Regions from separate parts of the Streptomyces sp. NBC_00631 genome, predicted to be linked through region 3. Evidence: predicted binding sites of a transcription regulator. Region 3 holds the regulator's gene; each other region holds the start of a gene.

Region 1 (5,406 bases), 3.1 Mb from region 3:
CTGGCACAACTCCGGTGCAGGCTCTCCGACTTCGGCACCCCGTACGCGTCCGTCCTGGACGCGGTCTGCGCCACCCTGCCGACGGCGCCGACCGGAGCGCGCCCATGACCACACTGCTGTGGGGCGCCCTGCCCTACATCACCTGCGCCCTGCTGGTCGCCGGCCTCGTCTGGCGCCACCGCTACGACAAGTACGGCTGGACCAGCCGCTCCTCCCAGGTCTACGAGTCGCGGCTGCTGAACATCGCCTCCCCCGTCTTCCACTACGGCATCCTGTTCGTCCTGGCCGGCCACCTCGTCGGCCTGTTCGTCCCGGCGTCCTGGACCCGGTCGCTCGGCGTCAGCGAGCACACCTACCACCTGCTCTCCCTCTACGGCGGCACGCTCGCGGGCGTCCTCGCGGTGGCCGGCCTGGCCCTCCTCCTCTTCCGCCGCCGCACCCGGGCCCCGGTCCTGCGCGCGACGACGACGAACGACAAGGTCATGTACCTGGTCCTGGTCGCCGCGACCGTGCTGGGCATGACCGCGAAACTGACCCATGCCTCCGGCGACGGCTACGACTACCGCGGCACCATCGCCCCCTGGGCCCGCAGCCTGTTCACCCTCCAGCCGAAGACGGCACTGATGTCGGACGTCCCGGTCCTCTACCAGATCCACGCGGTCATCGGCATGATCCTCATCGCCCTGGTCCCCTACACCCGCCTGGTCCACATGTTCAGCGCCCCGGTCCAGTACCTGTTCCGCCCGTACGTGGTGTACCGGTCGAGAGACCCCAGGCAGCTGGGCCCCCGCCCGGAGCGGCGGGGCTGGGAGACCACCCGCGACTGAGCTCCTTCCAGTCTCCGGTGTTTCTCCCGCCGCAACGGCGATCAGCCACGACGGCGGAACCCGGCGGTGCCTCACCCACCCGCACCCCTCTCGTCGTCCACGATCTCGGCGTCGACCACTCCTTCCTCCTCGGCTTCAGGCGCCCGCTGTTCCTCGGCCGAACCGCCGGAGGCGGAGGCGGAGGCCGCCGCATACATGGCCTGCCCCATCTGCTGGCTCACGCCCGCCAGTTTCTCCACCCCGCGCCGAAGCTCGGCGGTGTCGGCGTCCCGCTCCAGCAGCGCCTTGAGCTCGGTGACCGCCGCCTCCACATCGGTCTTTGTGCCGCCAGGCACCCGCTCCTCGTTCTCCCGGAGGAACTTCTCCGTCTGGTAGACGAGTTGCTCGGCCTGGTTCCGGGTCTCCGCGGCCTCCCGGCGTTTGCGGTCCTCCTCGGCGTACTGCTCGGCCTCCCGCATCATGCGGTCGATGTCGTCCTTGGGAAGGGCGGAACCCCCGGTCACGGTCATCTTCTGCTCGCGGCCGGTCGCCAGGTCCTTCGCCGAGACGTGCATGATCCCGTTCGCGTCGATGTCGAAGGCCACCTCGATCTGGGGCACCCCGCGCGGGGCGGGCGGCAGACCGGTGAGGTCGAAGACGCCCAGCTTCTTGTTGTACGCGGCGATCTCCCGCTCGCCCTGGTAGACCTGGATCCCCACCGAGGGCTGGTTGTCGGCCGCGGTGGTGAAGATCTCCGAACGCCGGGTCGGAATCGTGGTGTTGCGCTCGATGAGCCTGGTCATGATGCCGCCCTTGGTCTCGATCCCCAGGGACAGCGGGGTGACGTCGAGCAGGAGCACGTCCTTGACGTCACCGCGGATGACACCCGCCTGGAGGGCGGCGCCGACCGCGACCACCTCGTCCGGGTTGACGCCCTTGTGCGGGTCCTTGCCGGTGAGTTCCCGGACCAGGTCGGTGACGGCGGGCATCCGGGTCGAGCCGCCGACCAGGATGACGTGGTCGATCGCCGCCAGCTTCACGCCCGCGTCCTTGACGGCCTGGTGGAAGGGTTTCTTGCAGCGGTCCAGCAAGTCGGCGGTGAGCTCCTGGAACTGAGCCCGAGTCAGTTTCTCCTCCAGATGCAGCGGCCCCTCGGCGGACGCGGTGATGTACGGCAGGTTGATCGACGTCTCCGTGGACGACGACAGCTCGATCTTCGCCTTCTCGGCGCCCTCGCGCAGCCGCTGCACTGCCATCTTGTCGTTGCCGAGGTCGATGCCGTACTGCCCCTTGAAACGCTGCACGAGATGCTCGACGATCCGCTGGTCCCAGTCGTCGCCGCCCAGGTGCGTGTCGCCGTTGGTGGCCTTGACCTCGATCACCCCGTCGCCGATCTCAAGGAGCGACACGTCGAAGGTGCCGCCCCCGAGGTCGAAGACGAGGACCGTCTGCTCCTCACCCCGGTCCAGGCCGTAGGCCAGCGCCGCGGCGGTCGGCTCGTTGATGATCCGCAGCACCTTCAGGCCGGCGATCTCCCCGGCCTCCTTGGTGGCCTGCCGCTGCGAGTCGTCGAAGTACGCGGGTACGGTGATCACCGCGTCGGTGACGTCCTCGCCGAGGTAGGCCTCGGCGTCCCGCTTCAGCTTCTGCAGTACCCGTGCCGACAGCTCCTGTGCCCGGAACCGGGTGCCGTCGACGCTCCCGCTCTCCGGGAACCGCCAGCCCGCGTCGCCCATGTGCCGCTTCACCGAGCGCGCGGTGCGCTCCACGTTGGTCACCGCCTGCCGCTTGGCGACCTCGCCGACCAGCACATCGCCGTTCTTCGCGAAGGCCACGACCGACGGGGTGGTGCGCGCCCCCTCGGCATTGGCGACGACGGTGGGCTCACCGCCCTCCAGCAGGGCCACCACCGAGTTCGTCGTACCGAGGTCGATACCGACCGCACGTGCCATGTCCGTCCCCTTCCGCCCAGGGCGCTTCCCCGACTCCAGCACAAAACTTGAGCGAGCCGTTGTCAATGCCGGGTACCCCGTGAACGACGATGCCGCGCCCCGGGAAGGAGGGGCGCGGCATCGCGGCGGATACGGTGCTCAGGCGAGCTTCGCGTCCAGGGTGATGGTGGTGCCGGCCAGGGCCTGGCTGACCGGGCAGTTCTTCTTGGCGTCCTCGGCGGCGGCGGCGAAGCCCTCCGCGTCCAGGCCCGGGACCGTGCCCTCGACGGTCAGGTGGATGCCGGTGATGCCGGTGCCCGGCTGGAAGGTCACGTCGGCGTTGGTGACCAGCTTGGCGGGCGGGGTGCCGGCACCGGTCAGGGCGTGCGAGAGCGCCATGGAGAAGCAGCTGGAGTGGGCGGCCGCGATCAGCTCCTCGGGGCTGGTCCTGCCGTTGGCCTCCTGGGAGCGCGAGGCCCACGTGACGGGCTGCTCGCCGATACCGGAGGAGTCGAAGGTGATAACGCCGTTGCCCTCGGTAAGGCTGCCTTCCCAGACGGTGTGTGCGGTGCGCGTGGTAGCCACGGTTGTTCCTTTCGGTGATGAAGGCGAACGAACCGGTTCGCTCGCCCCCATCCGATCACATCAGCGCTCACCGCACCCGGAAGACCGGCCCACGGGGAGTGAACGGCAGGCGACGTCCGTCCGGGATCAGATAGGCGTGCTCACGGCGGACCCGCAGCACGTCGCACCAGCCGTCGGTGATCACCAGGACCGGCGCGGCGGGCGGGAAGTCGTCGGCGCGCTGGAGCAGGTCGATGCCGGGCTGCAGGACCGTGCCGCCGCGGCCGTGCACCCGGACCCGGCCGGCGATCTCGGTGGTCGGGAGATAGCCGGCGTCGTGCGGAGCCGCGTCGCAGAAGACGACGCGCGCGGCCGGGACGTCGCGGGCCTCGGCGTAGGAGGCGATCGCGCCGAGGGCCTTGCCGAGCAGGGCGCGGTCCATGGAGCCGGAGGTGTCGAGGACCACGCCGAAGGTGCAGCGGGCGACCTCCTCGGGCGGGAAGTACCGGCCCGCGCGCGGAATGTCCGGGGTCGACGACTGCCGGCGCGAGGGGCGGGCGTAGGACCGTACGGCCTCCGGGCGTGGCACGAACTCGTCGAACCACCTGGCCAGCCGGGCGTCCCAGGGCAGCGGTGGATGGCTGAGCGCGCGGATCTCCTCGACCAGGCCGCCGGGCAGCAGGCCCCGGTCCTGCGTCTGGTGCAGGTCGAGCCCCTGGCACAGCCCCCGGCGGTAGAACTCGTCGAGGTCCACGTAGGCGCCGGGCGGCCCGAGCGGCGCGCCGAGCACATCACCGCGTCCTTTGCCGCGCAGCGTGGCGAGCCGCCGCATCCTTCTGAGGTCGACGGCGATCCGGTCGTACACCTCCTCGGCCGAGAGATCCGTCAACTCGGCGTCGTACAGCAGCCCTTCGGGCATCGTGCCGACGCGCATGCCGACCAGCCAGCCGTTGATGACGTAGTCGCAGGCGATGTTGAAGAGGTAGGGGTCGCGGCTGCCGAGGCGGTCGCCGTGGCGCAGGGCGGCGTGCAGCATCTCGTGGGCGAGGACGAACCGCCACTCCTCGTCGTCCATGGTCCGCAGCGGGTTGACGTAGATCTCGCCGGCCTCGGGGTTGACCGCGGCGACGGCGATGTCGTGGGCGCGGGCCAGTTCGGCGTCGGCGACGAGTCTGATGCCGGCCGCGATGCCGCCGAGCAGCGGGTAGGAGGAGACGAACCAGCTCAGTGCCTGTTCCCAGGGGCGCAGCGGGGTGGGCGGGCCGGTCATGGAGGTGCGGCGGCCGCCGGCCAGGTCCATCGCCCGGGACATGGTGCGGGTCAGCGCGTGCGCGAATCCCACCTGCCAGTCGGGCACCCGTCCGGCCCACTGGTTCCAGGAGAGCAGGAGCTGGTCGGGCTCACCGCCGCTGGTCCCGCCGTGCTCGTAGGCGGCCGGGATGCCACCGGTGCGCCGCCAGCCGGCGGCGAGCCGCTCCTCGTCGCCCTCCGGGTAGGAGGCGGGCAGGTGGCCGGGGGCCTCGCCGACCGGGAAGGTCTGCAGGAAGCGGTTGACGACCGTGCAGCGGGCGGCCAGGTCGTAGCGGTCGGGCTGGGTGCGCGGCCCGGTGGCGGCGGGCAGGTGGCCGAAGCCGAGATGGATGGTGCAGTGCGCCAACGCCCAGGCCCACTCGCCCGGTTCGGCACGCCGGGTGGCGTGCGCGTGCAGGACACCGTCGGAATCCGCCCGTACCAGCCCTTCCCGGGGGCCGAGTTCGCACTTCTCGTGCCGGCAGATGGTGAACTCCACGGCGCGAAGCGCGGGGTTGGCCCGGAGCAGCTCGACGCCGGCCGCGAAGTTCTCGGCGGCCGGGTCCTGCTTCCTGCGGGCGGCGGCTCGGCTCATCGCCGGGCCTCCACCAGCCGGGGCATGTCCCGGGCCGCCTCGATCAGGAACCAGGCGGGCAGCACCGGGTTGCCGTCGGGGTCGGAGGCGATGACGGTCTGGGCGACCTCGACGGAGATCTCGGCGAGCTGCACCAGCAGCGACTTGGCGCGGTACGCGGTCTGCCGCCCGTTCGCCGACATGTGCTCCTTGTCGGCGGGCAGTTCCTTGACCAGCCGCC
Region 2 (5,406 bases), 1.3 Mb from region 3:
CCGGCAGCGTCCGTCACGCCGCTACCGGAACCTCCGGCGCCGCGCCGTTCGTGGCGGGCGCGAGCGCCAGCTCCAGGACCTGGCGGACGTCGGTCACGGCGTGGACGTCGAGCTTGTCCAGCACCTCGGCCGGGACGTCGTCCAGGTCGGCCTCGTTGCGCTTCGGGATGACGACGGTCGTCACCCCCGCGCGGTGGGCGGCGAGCAGCTTCTGCTTCACGCCGCCGATGGGCAGCACCCGGCCGGTCAGCGAGACCTCGCCGGTCATGGCGACGTCCGTGCGGACCAGGCGGCCGGAGAGCAGGGACGCCAGGGCCGTGGTCATCGTGACGCCCGCGCTCGGGCCGTCCTTCGGGACCGCGCCCGCCGGGAAGTGGATGTGCACACCCCGGTCCTTCAGGTCGCCGACCGGCAGTTCCAGCTCGGCACCGTGCGAGCGGAGGAAGGACAGAGCGATCTGCGCCGACTCCTTCATCACGTCACCCAGCTGACCGGTGAGGGTCAGCCCCGCGGCGCCCGTCTCCGGGTCGGCCAGGGACGCCTCGACGAAGAGCACGTCGCCGCCGGCGCCGGTGACCGCGAGGCCCGTCGCCACGCCCGGGACGGCCGTGCGGCGCTCCGCCGGGTCCTGGGCGGACTCGGGCACGTGGTGCGGCCGGCCGATCAGGGCCCGCAGGTCCTCGTCCCTGATCGTGAACGGCAGCTCCCGCTCGCCCAGTTCGTGCTGGGCCGCCACCTTGCGCAGCAGCCGCGCGAGCGACCGCTCCAGGGTGCGCACGCCCGCCTCACGGGTGTACTCGCCGGCGAGCTTGCGCAGCGCGCTCTCGTCCAGGGTCACCTCGTCCTTGGCGAGCCCCGCCCGCTCCAGCTGGCGCGGGAGCAGGTGGTCACGGGCGATGACGACCTTCTCGTCCTCGGTGTAGCCGTCCAGGCGGACCAGCTCCATACGGTCGAGCAGGGCCTCCGGGATCGCCTCCAGCACGTTGGCGGTGGCGAGGAAGACGACGTCGGACAGGTCGAGTTCGACTTCCAGGTAGTGGTCGCGGAAGGTGTGGTTCTGCGCCGGGTCCAGGACCTCCAGGAGGGCGGCCGCGGGGTCGCCGCGGAAGTCGGAGCCCACCTTGTCGATCTCGTCGAGGAGGACGACCGGGTTCATCGAACCGGCCTCCTTGACCGCCCGCACGATCCGGCCGGGCAGCGCGCCGACGTAGGTGCGGCGGTGACCGCGGATCTCGGCCTCGTCGCGGACGCCGCCGAGGGCGACCCGGACGAACTTGCGGCCCATCGCGTGCGCGACCGACTCACCGAGCGAGGTCTTGCCGACCCCGGGCGGGCCGACGAGGGCGAGGACGGCACCGCCACGGCGGCCGCCGATGACCCCGAGCCCCCGGTCGCTGCGGCGCTTGCGCACCGCCAGGTACTCGGTGATCCGCTCCTTCACGTCCTCCAGACCGGCGTGCTCGGCGTCCAGGACGGCCTTGGCGCCCTGGATGTCGTAGGCGTCCTCGGTCCGCTCGTTCCACGGCAGTTCGAGGACGGTGTCCAGCCAGGTGCGGATCCACGAGCCCTCGGGCGACTGGTCGCTGGACCGCTCCAGCTTGTCGACCTCCTTGAGGGCGGCCTCGCGGACCTTCTCGGGCAGGTCGGCGGCCTCGACGCGGGCGCGGTAGTCGTCGGACTCCTCGCCGTCCTTGGCGGCGTCGCCGTTCAGCTCGCGCAGCTCCTTGCGGACCGCCTCCAGCTGACGGCGGAGCAGGAACTCGCGCTGCTGCTTGTCGACGCCTTCCTGGACGTCCTTGGCGATGGTCTCGGCCACGTCCTGCTCGGCGAGGTGGTCGCGGAGCTGCTGGGTGGCGAGCTTGAGACGGGCGACCGGGTCGGTGGTCTCAAGGAGCTCGATCTTCTGCTCGGTGGTCAGGAAGGGCGAGTAACCGGAGTTGTCGGCGAGCTGGGACACGTCCTCGATGGCCTGCACCCGGTCCACGACCTGCCAGGCGCCGCGCTTGCGCAGCCAGGCGGTGGCGAGGGCCTTGTACTCCTTGACCAGTTCGGTGACATGACCGGGCGCCGGGTCCGGGACGTTCTCGTCGATACGGGTGCCCTCCACCCACAGGGCGGCACCCGGGCCGGTGGTACCGGCACCGATGCGCACCCGGTAGCGGCCGCGGATCAGCGCGCCCGGGTCACCGTCGGCGAGCCGGCCGACCTGCTCCACGGTGCCGAGCACACCGGTGCTCGGGTAGGTGCCGTCGATCCTCGGGACCAGAAGCACCTTGGGCTTTCCGGGCTCGGTACGGGCGGCAGCCTGCGCGGCCTCCACGGCGGCGCGTACATCGGGGTCCTTCAGGTCCAGCGGGACCACCATCCCGGGCAGCACGACCTCGCCGTCGAGAGGCAGCACAGGGAGGGTGAGTGATGCGGACGTCGAAGCCATGATCTCCCCTTCGGCAGTCAACTTGAGTTATGCCGACTCAATGCATGTGAGCCACCGAATGTTCCCAGGGGTGTGTTCGCTGTGAGCGATCGGCTGCCGACCTGGACGTACCGGCCGTACGGCCGAGGCCCGCACCGGCAAAAACAGTTGATCGGCCCGGGCTCATTCCCCGTACGGTCGGCCGGTGACCGACACCGACAGCACCGCGGCCCTGCTGGCCGCCTACGACGCCCAGATGCGCGCCGTCCAGCCCCTCCCCGCGCCCGGGATCACCTACGAGCACGACGGCCCCGCCCTCAGGGTCGTGGGCCAGCACCGCGGTTTCGTGACCGGGCCGCGCGACTGGGGCGGTGTGCGCGGCCCCGAACTGGACGCGCTGATCGCCCGGCAGCGGGACTTCTTCGCGGCGCGCGGGGAGGCCGTGGAGTGGAAGACGCGCGGGCACGACGACCCGGCGGACCTCCCCGACCGGCTGCGCGCGGCGGGCTTCGTGCCCGAGGACCGGGAGACGGTGGTGATCGCCGAGGTCGCGCACCTGGCCGTGGCCGTGCCCGGGCCGCCGCCCGGCGTGACCCTCCGCCGGGTCACCGCCGACGCGGACCTGGACCGCATCGCGGCGCTGGAGACGGCGGTGTGGGGCACGGACATGGCGTGGATCGCCGGCTACCTGAGGGGCCGGCTCGCGGTCGCCCCCGACGACAACGAGGTGTACGTGGCCGAGGCGGCCGGAAAGGTCGTCTCGGCGGCCTGGGTGGCCTTCCGGCCCGGCGCGGACTTCGCCATGTTGCTGGGCGGCTCCACACTGGCCGAATGGCGCGGCAAGGGCATCTACCGCGCCCTGGTCGCCCTACGCGCAACCCGAGCAGCGGCCCGGAAAGCCCCCTACCTCCTCGTGGAGGCCTCGGCCGACAGCGCCCCGATCCTGAGGCGACTGGGCTTCACAGCGGTGACGACGACGACCCCGTACGTCTGGACCCCGGCCCACTGAAACGCGCCCGCAGGGGCGCGGGGCTGTGTCGACGTGCGGCTCCGCCGCATGGGCGCGACCAGCCACGACGACGCCGCACCCGGCAATCGACCGGCACCCCTACGGCGAGTGGCACCCGCAGCTCCGGCACCGCCGGACAACCGCCGTCCGCGGGAAAGAAGAAGGGCATCCCCGCTGCGACTGCCACGACTCCGCAAGGCCATCGCCACACCACCGCAACGAAACTCACAGGAAAAACGGCGAAACTGCCAGCGGATTCACAGCGAACGACGACGGCGGCACGTAACGGGGCCCGGGGGGACACATGGACGAGAAGCGGCCCACGCCCGGCCGGCCAGGCCGTCGTGCCGTGCTCACCGGCGCCGCCGTCGTCGCGGCCGGCGCCGCCGTCCCGTCGGCCCTGCGCGCCGTCGACGCCGACGGCGACGCCGCACCCGCGCCCGGCCGCACCGCCCCCGCCGCCCCCGTCGCGAGCCGTCCCCCGGCGTCGCCCCTCCCCCGCACCGACCCGCGCCCGAACATCCTCCTCGTGCTCACCGACGACCAGCCGAAGGAGACGGACTGGGCGATCCGGCGTACCGCCGACTGGCTGGGCGGCCAGGGCGTGACCTTCGGGCGGGCGCATGCCAACACCCCGCTGTGCGCGCCCTCCCGGGCCTCGATCATGTCGGGGCGGTACGCGCACCACCACGGCGTCCTGGACACCCGCCACCCGTACCACCTCGACCAGCACACCACCGTGCAGCGCCAGTTGCACGAGGCGGGCTACCGCACCGGCCTGTTCGGGAAGTACCTCAACTACTGGCACACCGGCGACAACCCGCCGCACTTCGACGAGTGGCTCCTGCAGGAACCGGTGGCGTACTTCAACGGCCACTACAACGACAACGGCACGGTCCGGAACATCCCCGGCTACAACACCACCGTCATCAGGGACCGCGCTCTCGCCTTCATCGACGCGTCCCGGACCGACACCCGCCCCTGGTTCGCGTACGTCGCCACCCGCAGCGCGCACGAACTCAACATCCCGGAGCGGAAGTACGCGCACGCGCGCGTGCCGGAGTGGCCCGGCCGGCCCTCCGTGTACGAGGGCGACAAGAGCGACAAACCGCCGTTCCTGCAGAAGGCGGAGCACACGTACGAGCAGGGAAAGGCGCTGCGCAGGCGCCAGTTGCGCACCCTGCTGTCGGTGGACGACGCGATGCGGGACTTCCAGGACGAGCTGCGCGCGCTGGGTCAGCTGGAGAACACGCTCGTGCTGTACACCAGCGACCACGGGCTGTGCTGGGCGGACCACGGCTGGCTGCGCAAGTCGGTACCGTACCGGCCGAGTCTGGAGGTGCCGTTCTGGCTGTCGTGGCCCGCGCGCGGCCTGGGCAAGGGCACCGTCGACGACCGGCTCACCGGCCATGTCGACATCGCGCCGACCCTCCTGGACGCGGCCGGCATCACCCCGGACACCCCGCACGACGGCCACTCGCTCCTCGACACCCGCAACGACCGCGACCGGCTCCTCGCGGAGTGGTGGTGGAACCGGCAGGACCAGGAACCGATCCACACCTGGGCCACGCACGTCGGCAAGTCCTCGCAGTACACGGAGTACTACCGCACCCGTCTCGACGGGCAGGGCCGGCCCACGCAGGGCGACGGCGCGGTCCTCTTCCGCGAGTTGTACGACCTGGCCGCCGACCCCTACCAGCTCACCAACCGCCTGCACGGCGCGACGGCCGAGCAGGAAGCGGCCCTCGGCGTCCCGGAGTTGGCGAAGGGCCTGGCGGCGGCGCGGGGCGCCTGAGCTCAGGAGGCGAACGCGCCTGCGCCGGCCGGGGCCTGGGCCCGGGCCCGCTCCCGGTGCCAGCCTCGTACCACCGGCCAGAGCCCGGTGCCGATGGCCAGCGAGATCAGGTGGCCCCAGTTGGTCATCGGGTCCTCGAAGGCGATGAGGTCCGTGAGGAGGCTGTAGCCGACCAGCGCGAGCAGCGGC
Region 3 (5,406 bases):
GTCGTACGAGTCCGCGATCGTCACCTTGCCGGTCAGCTCGGACACGGCGCCCGTCTTGAACTGCTTGGCGTTGGGGTCGGTCGGCGAGCCGTTGACCATGACGACCTTGTCGGAGGTGTCGACGTTGCTGCCGAGGCCCTCAAGGAGGGTACGGGCCTGGACCTCGCCGACCAGCTCGTTGTCGAAGGAGACGTAGGCGTCGATGGGACCCTCGGCGAGGCGGTCGTAGGCGATGACCGGGATGCCGGCGTCCTTGGCCTTCTTCACCGTGTCGGCGATGGCGTGCGAGTCGACCGAGTCCAGGATGATCACGTCGACCTTGTCGTCGATCATCTTCTGCATCTGCTTCGTCTGCGTGGGGGCGGACGACGCGGCGTTCTGGTAGTCGACCTGGCCCTGCTTGTTCGTGAGCTCGGCGATCTTCGACTTCATGATCGGGTAGTCGAAGTTGGTGTACCGGGTGTTGATCTTGTCCGGCATCAGCACACCCACCGTGATGTCGTTGCCCTTGGTCGGAGTCGCGGTGGTCGACGATCCCGTCGCGTTGAGCACGCCGCAGCCGGCGAGCGAGAGGGTCATCGTGGACGCGGCCACGGACATGGCTATACGACGCATACGGGGGCTCACTTCAGGTGCGTTCCGAACGTGGGGCTGTATTGCGGCCCAGATGTCTGAAAAGCCAACGCGTACGCCACACCCGGCGTCAAGCGGAACTACTTAACGAGTGCGCAACACCACGCTCCGCTGCCCCTGTGAAGGGCTGGCGGAACCCCCTCCAAACACTCTTTACGGACCCTCCATCCAAAGGGAGTTCACGAGAAGGCAAAGATCGGTACAACCACGTCGTTTCCTCACGAGTCGTGATCGACGACAGCCGCCCCCGGCGCGGCCATACGACCAGGGGATCGAATGAACTCAGCCAGAGGCACCGCGGCCGTCGCCGTGGTGTTCGCCACGACCGGCACCCTGCTCGGCGGCGCCGCCGTGACCGCCTCGGCCGCCACGACCTGCGCCTCCCCCGTCCACAAGCGGGAGTTGTTCGCGAACACCACGTTCAAGGGCACCCCGAAGAAGACGGCGTGCGACACCCTGGTCGACGAGAGCTGGACCGGCGCCCCCGCCTCCGGACTGCCCAAGGACAACTTCGGCGTCCGCTGGACCGTCACCCGCGACTTCGGCTCCGGCGGCCCCTTCGCCCTCGCCGCGTCCGGCGTCGACGGGATCCGCGTATACGTCGACGGCGTCAGGATCGACCCGTGGAAGAACACCGCCAAGTCGGTGAGCAAGACCGTCAACGTGACCGCCCCCAAGGGCAGGCACACCCTCCGCGTCGACTACGCCGACTTCACCGGCGCCGCCAGGGTCAAGTTCACGTACGCCCCGAGGACTTCGGCCGCCGTCGACAAGGTCAAGCCGCTCACCCCGCTGGATCCGCTGGTGTCCTACGACAGCGACGCCAACACGACGAGGCTGAGCTGGACGAAGGCGGGGACGACGACGGCGACGTCCCTGACCGACGCCCCGCCCGCGACCGGTGCCCTCTACTACTACGAGATCCGCGCCTACGACAAGGCCGGCAACGAGTCGACCGGCACCGCCGACGCCCTGGTCACCAGCACCGTGCTGCAGACACCCGCCCGGTTCGCCGCGTCCGCCACCGACACCGGCGCCGAGCTGAGCTGGTCGGGTGTGCACGCCGCGGTGAAGTACCGGGTGGAGCGGACCGACTTCTACGGCACCGTCACCAAGTCCTGGGACCTCGCCTACACGGTGAGCCTCACCGACGACACGCTCACACGGGGCGAGACCGTCAAGTACCGGGTCGCGTCCGTGGACGGCTCCGGCCACGTGTCGCCGTTCACCGACCTCCAGGCGGTGACCCGCCCGCTGGCCGCGCCCCGCGAGCTCACGGCGACCGCGGGCATCGGCAGCGCCACCCTCCAGTGGACGACGAAGCCCCAGGACGCCCCGTACGGCGAGTTCCGGGTCTACCGCTCGACCACGCTGCCCGTGAACACCTCGACGGCCCAGTGGGTCACCTGTACGACCAGCTTCACCACCCTCTCCGACGGGTCCCGCCGGTACAGCCGCGGCGACCTCCCGGCCGAGGAGGGCACGACGTACCACTACGCGGTGGCGAACGTGCAGTGGCCCCAGGTGTCCTCGCTCTCCAATACCGCGACCGTCACCACACTGGTCCCGGACGAGCCGCCCGCCCAGGTGACCGGGCTGACCGCGACGGCCACCGAGTACGGCGTCGAGCTGGACCGGGACGACAACACCGAACCCGACCTGAAGCGGTAAGCGGTCTACCGCATCTGCCGTGGACACGAGCAGGGGCCCCGGCCTGCCGGCCGGGGCCCCTGCTGTGCGCGGGTACTGCTAGTCCTTGGCCTTCTTCGGCCGCCACACCACCAGCGCGCTGGTCTGCTGGACCTCCTGGTACGGGACCAGGTCGCGGCGGTAGGAGGCGTGGACCGCGGCCTCGCGCTGCTGCATCGCGGCCGCCGCACCGTCGACCGCCGCCTGGAGTTCGGCGACCCGCTGCTGGAGCGCGATGACCTGGTTCTCCAGTTCGATGATGCGCTTGATGCCGGCCAGGTTGATGCCCTCGTCCTGCGACAGCGCCTGCACCTGACGGAGCAGTTCGATGTCGCGGGCCGAGTAGCGCCGGCCCCGCCCGGCCGTGCGGTCCGGGGAGACCAGGCCGAGGCGGTCGTACTGGCGAAGGGTCTGCGGGTGCAGGCCGGAGAGCTGGGCCGCCACCGAGATGACGTAGACCGGGGTCTCCTCGGTCAGTTCGTACGGGTTGCGTCGACGGCCGTCCATCTCTGTCATGCTCCCTTCGCGGCCTCGAACAGCTCGGCCCGCGGGTCCTCGCCCGCGGTCGCCTCGCGATACGCCTCCAGTGCGTCACGAGCCTTCCCCGGCAGGTCCTTCGGGACACTCACCTCGACGGTGACCAGCAGGTCGCCGCGGGTGCCGTCCTTACGGACCGCGCCCTTGCCACGGGCGCGCATGGTGCGGCCGTTGGGCGTGCCCGGGGGCAGCTTCAGGGTGACCGGCGGGCCGCCGAGGGTGGGCACCCTGACCTCGCCGCCGAGCGCCGCCTCGGTGAAGGTCACCGGGACGGTCACCGTGAGGTTGTCGTCCTTGCGGCCGAACACCGGGTGGGTGTCCACGTGGACACCCACGTACAGGTCGCCCGCGGGACCGCCGCGTTCGCCCGGTGCGCCCTTGCCGCGCAGCCGGATGCGCTGGCCGTCGGTCACCCCGGCCGGGATGCGGACCTGCATGGTGCGCGACGACTTGGCGCGGCCGCTGCCCTTGCAGTCCAGGCAGGGGTGCTCGGCGATCAGGCCGCGGCCCTTGCAGTCCGGGCAGGGGTCGGTGAGCGAGAAGCCGCCTCCGGATCCTCGCGCCACCTGGCCGGTGCCGACACAGGTCGGGCACACCCGGGGGGTGCCGTTCTTGTCGCCGGTGCCCGAACAGGCCTTGCAGGGGGCCTGCGAGGACATCCGCAGCGGGACCGTGGCGCCCTCGATGGCCTCCGTGAAACTGAGCGTGACCTCGGACTCGATGTCCTGGCCGCGCCGCGGCTGGGTCCGGCCGGCCGTGCCGCCGCCCCGGTTGAACAGGCCCCCCAGGACGTCACCGAAACCGCCGCCGAAACCGCCGCCGCCCCCGCCCTGGGCGTTGCCCCCGAAGAGGTCGCCCAGGTCGAAGTTGAAGTTGCCGCCGCCCGCGCCCGGCCCGGGGCGGAAGCCGCCGTTGCCGAAGAGGGCGCGCGCCTCGTCGTACTCCTTGCGCTTCTTGGGGTCGCCGAGTATGTCGTTCGCCTCGGAGATCTCCTTGAAGCGCTCCTCGGCCCTGGCGTTGCCCTTGTTGGCGTCCGGGTGGAACTCGCGGGCGAGTTTCCGGTACGCCTTCTTGATCTCGGCCTCGGTGGCGTCCTTGGGGACGCCGAGGACCTTGTAGTAGTCCTTCTCGATGAAGTCCTTGGTGCTCATCCCCGACGCCCCTCCTTCCACGTGTTACCTACGACTTCAGCCCTCCTCAGGGCCGTTGTCCTTCTCGTCTCCCGCCGCGGGGGCCTCGTCGGTCCCCTCGGCCTTCGCCGGCGCCGCCCCCGGCTGCGGTTCGGCGACCGCCACCCGCGCGGGGCGGATGGTGCGCTCGCCGATGCGATACCCGGGCTGCAGGATCGCCACGCACGTCGTCTCGGTGACGTCCGGCGCGTAGCTGTGCATCAGCGCCTCGTGGATCGTCGGGTCGAAGGGCTCGCCCTCCTTGCCGAACTGCTGCAGGCCCATCTTCGCCGCGACCGTCTCCAGCGACTCGGCCACCGACTTGAAACCGCCGACCAGTTCGCCGTGTTCCCGGGCGCGGCCGATGTCGTCGAGCACGGGCAGGAGTTCCGTCAGGAGGTTCGCGATGGCGATCTCCCGGACCGTGATCCGGTCCCGCTCCACGCGGCGGCGGTAGTTCTGGTACTCGGCCTGCAGGCGCTGGAGGTCCGCGGTGCGCTCACCGAGCGCGGTGCGTACCTGGTCCAGCTGTGCCGTCAGGCCGGCGAGCTGTGCGCTTGAGTCCCCGGCCGGGGCCGCCCCCTGTGCGGGAGCGGCCTTCGGCTCGGCGTCGTCGGGGGTGGCGCCGGAGGGGACGTCGGGCTTCTCTTCGAAGCCCGGGGTCTCCTCCGTCACGCGGCACCGTCCTTGCGCTCGTCGTCGACGATCTCGGCGTCCACCACGTCGTCGGCGGCGTCACCGGCAGGCGTGGCGCCGGCGGTGGCCCCCGAGGCCTGGGCGTCGGCGTACATGGCCTGGCCCAGCTTCTGGGAGACGGCCGCGACCTTCTCGGTGGCGGTGCGGATCTCGGCGGTGTCCTCGCCCTTGAGCTTCTCCTTCAGCTCGGTGAGGGACTCCTCGACCTCGGTCTTGATCTCGCCCGGGACCTTGTCCTCGTTGTCCTTGAGGAACTTCTCGGTCTGGTAGACGAGCTGCTCGCCCTGGTTGCGGGTCTCGGCGGCCTCGCGGCGGCGGTGGTCCTCCTCCGCGTACTGCTCGGCCTCCTGGCGCATCCGGTCGACCTCGTCCTTCGGCAGCGAGGAGCCGCCGGTGACGGTCATCTTCTGCTCCTTGCCCGTGCCGAGGTCCTTCGCGGTCACGTGCATGATGCCGTTGGCGTCGATGTCGAAGGCGACCTCGATCTGCGGGACACCGCGCGGGGCCGGCGGCAGACCGGTCAGCTCGAACATGCCGAGCTTCTTGTTGTACGCCGCGATCTCGCGCTCGCCCTGGTAGACCTGGATCTGGACGGACGGCTGGTTGTCCTCGGCGGTGGTGAAGATCTCGGACCGCTTGGTCGGGATCGTGGTGTTCCGCTCGATGAGCTTGGTCATGATGC

What was found. Region 3 encodes HspR, which represses chaperone genes until heat shock. Its sites were predicted from a motif close to TTGAGNNNNNNNNNCTCAA; they were not measured.
Region 1: dnaK (molecular chaperone DnaK) is a predicted target of HspR. The motif match lies at 2,806-2,824, and genes of this name have one in related genera.
Region 2: lon (endopeptidase La) is a predicted target of HspR. The motif match lies at 2,457-2,475, and genes of this name have one in related genera.

The regions. Positions count from the first base shown of each region.
Region 1 covers NZ_CP107734.1:9,176,613-9,182,018, reverse strand. The annotation lists gene narJ (nitrate reductase molybdenum cofactor assembly chaperone) at 1-108, shown strand, start outside; gene narI (respiratory nitrate reductase subunit gamma) at 105-827, shown strand; gene dnaK (molecular chaperone DnaK) at 899-2,758, opposite strand; gene OHB00_RS41810 (OsmC family protein) at 2,897-3,322, opposite strand; gene OHB00_RS41805 (DUF2201 family putative metallopeptidase) at 3,390-5,186, opposite strand; gene OHB00_RS41800 (ATP-binding protein) at 5,183-5,406, opposite strand, start outside.
Region 2 covers NZ_CP107734.1:7,346,248-7,351,653, reverse strand. The annotation lists gene lon (endopeptidase La) at 14-2,434, opposite strand; gene OHB00_RS33940 (GNAT family N-acetyltransferase) at 2,670-3,422, shown strand; gene OHB00_RS33935 (sulfatase) at 3,727-5,217, shown strand; gene OHB00_RS33930 (rhomboid-like protein) at 5,220-5,406, opposite strand, start outside.
Region 3 covers NZ_CP107734.1:6,035,012-6,040,417, reverse strand. The annotation lists gene OHB00_RS27740 (sugar ABC transporter substrate-binding protein) at 1-615, opposite strand, end outside; partial or broken gene OHB00_RS27735 (PA14 domain-containing protein) at 910-1,638, shown strand; gene OHB00_RS27730 (heat shock protein transcriptional repressor HspR) at 2,383-2,829, opposite strand; gene dnaJ (molecular chaperone DnaJ) at 2,835-4,010, opposite strand; gene grpE (nucleotide exchange factor GrpE) at 4,047-4,703, opposite strand; gene dnaK (molecular chaperone DnaK) at 4,700-5,406, opposite strand, start outside.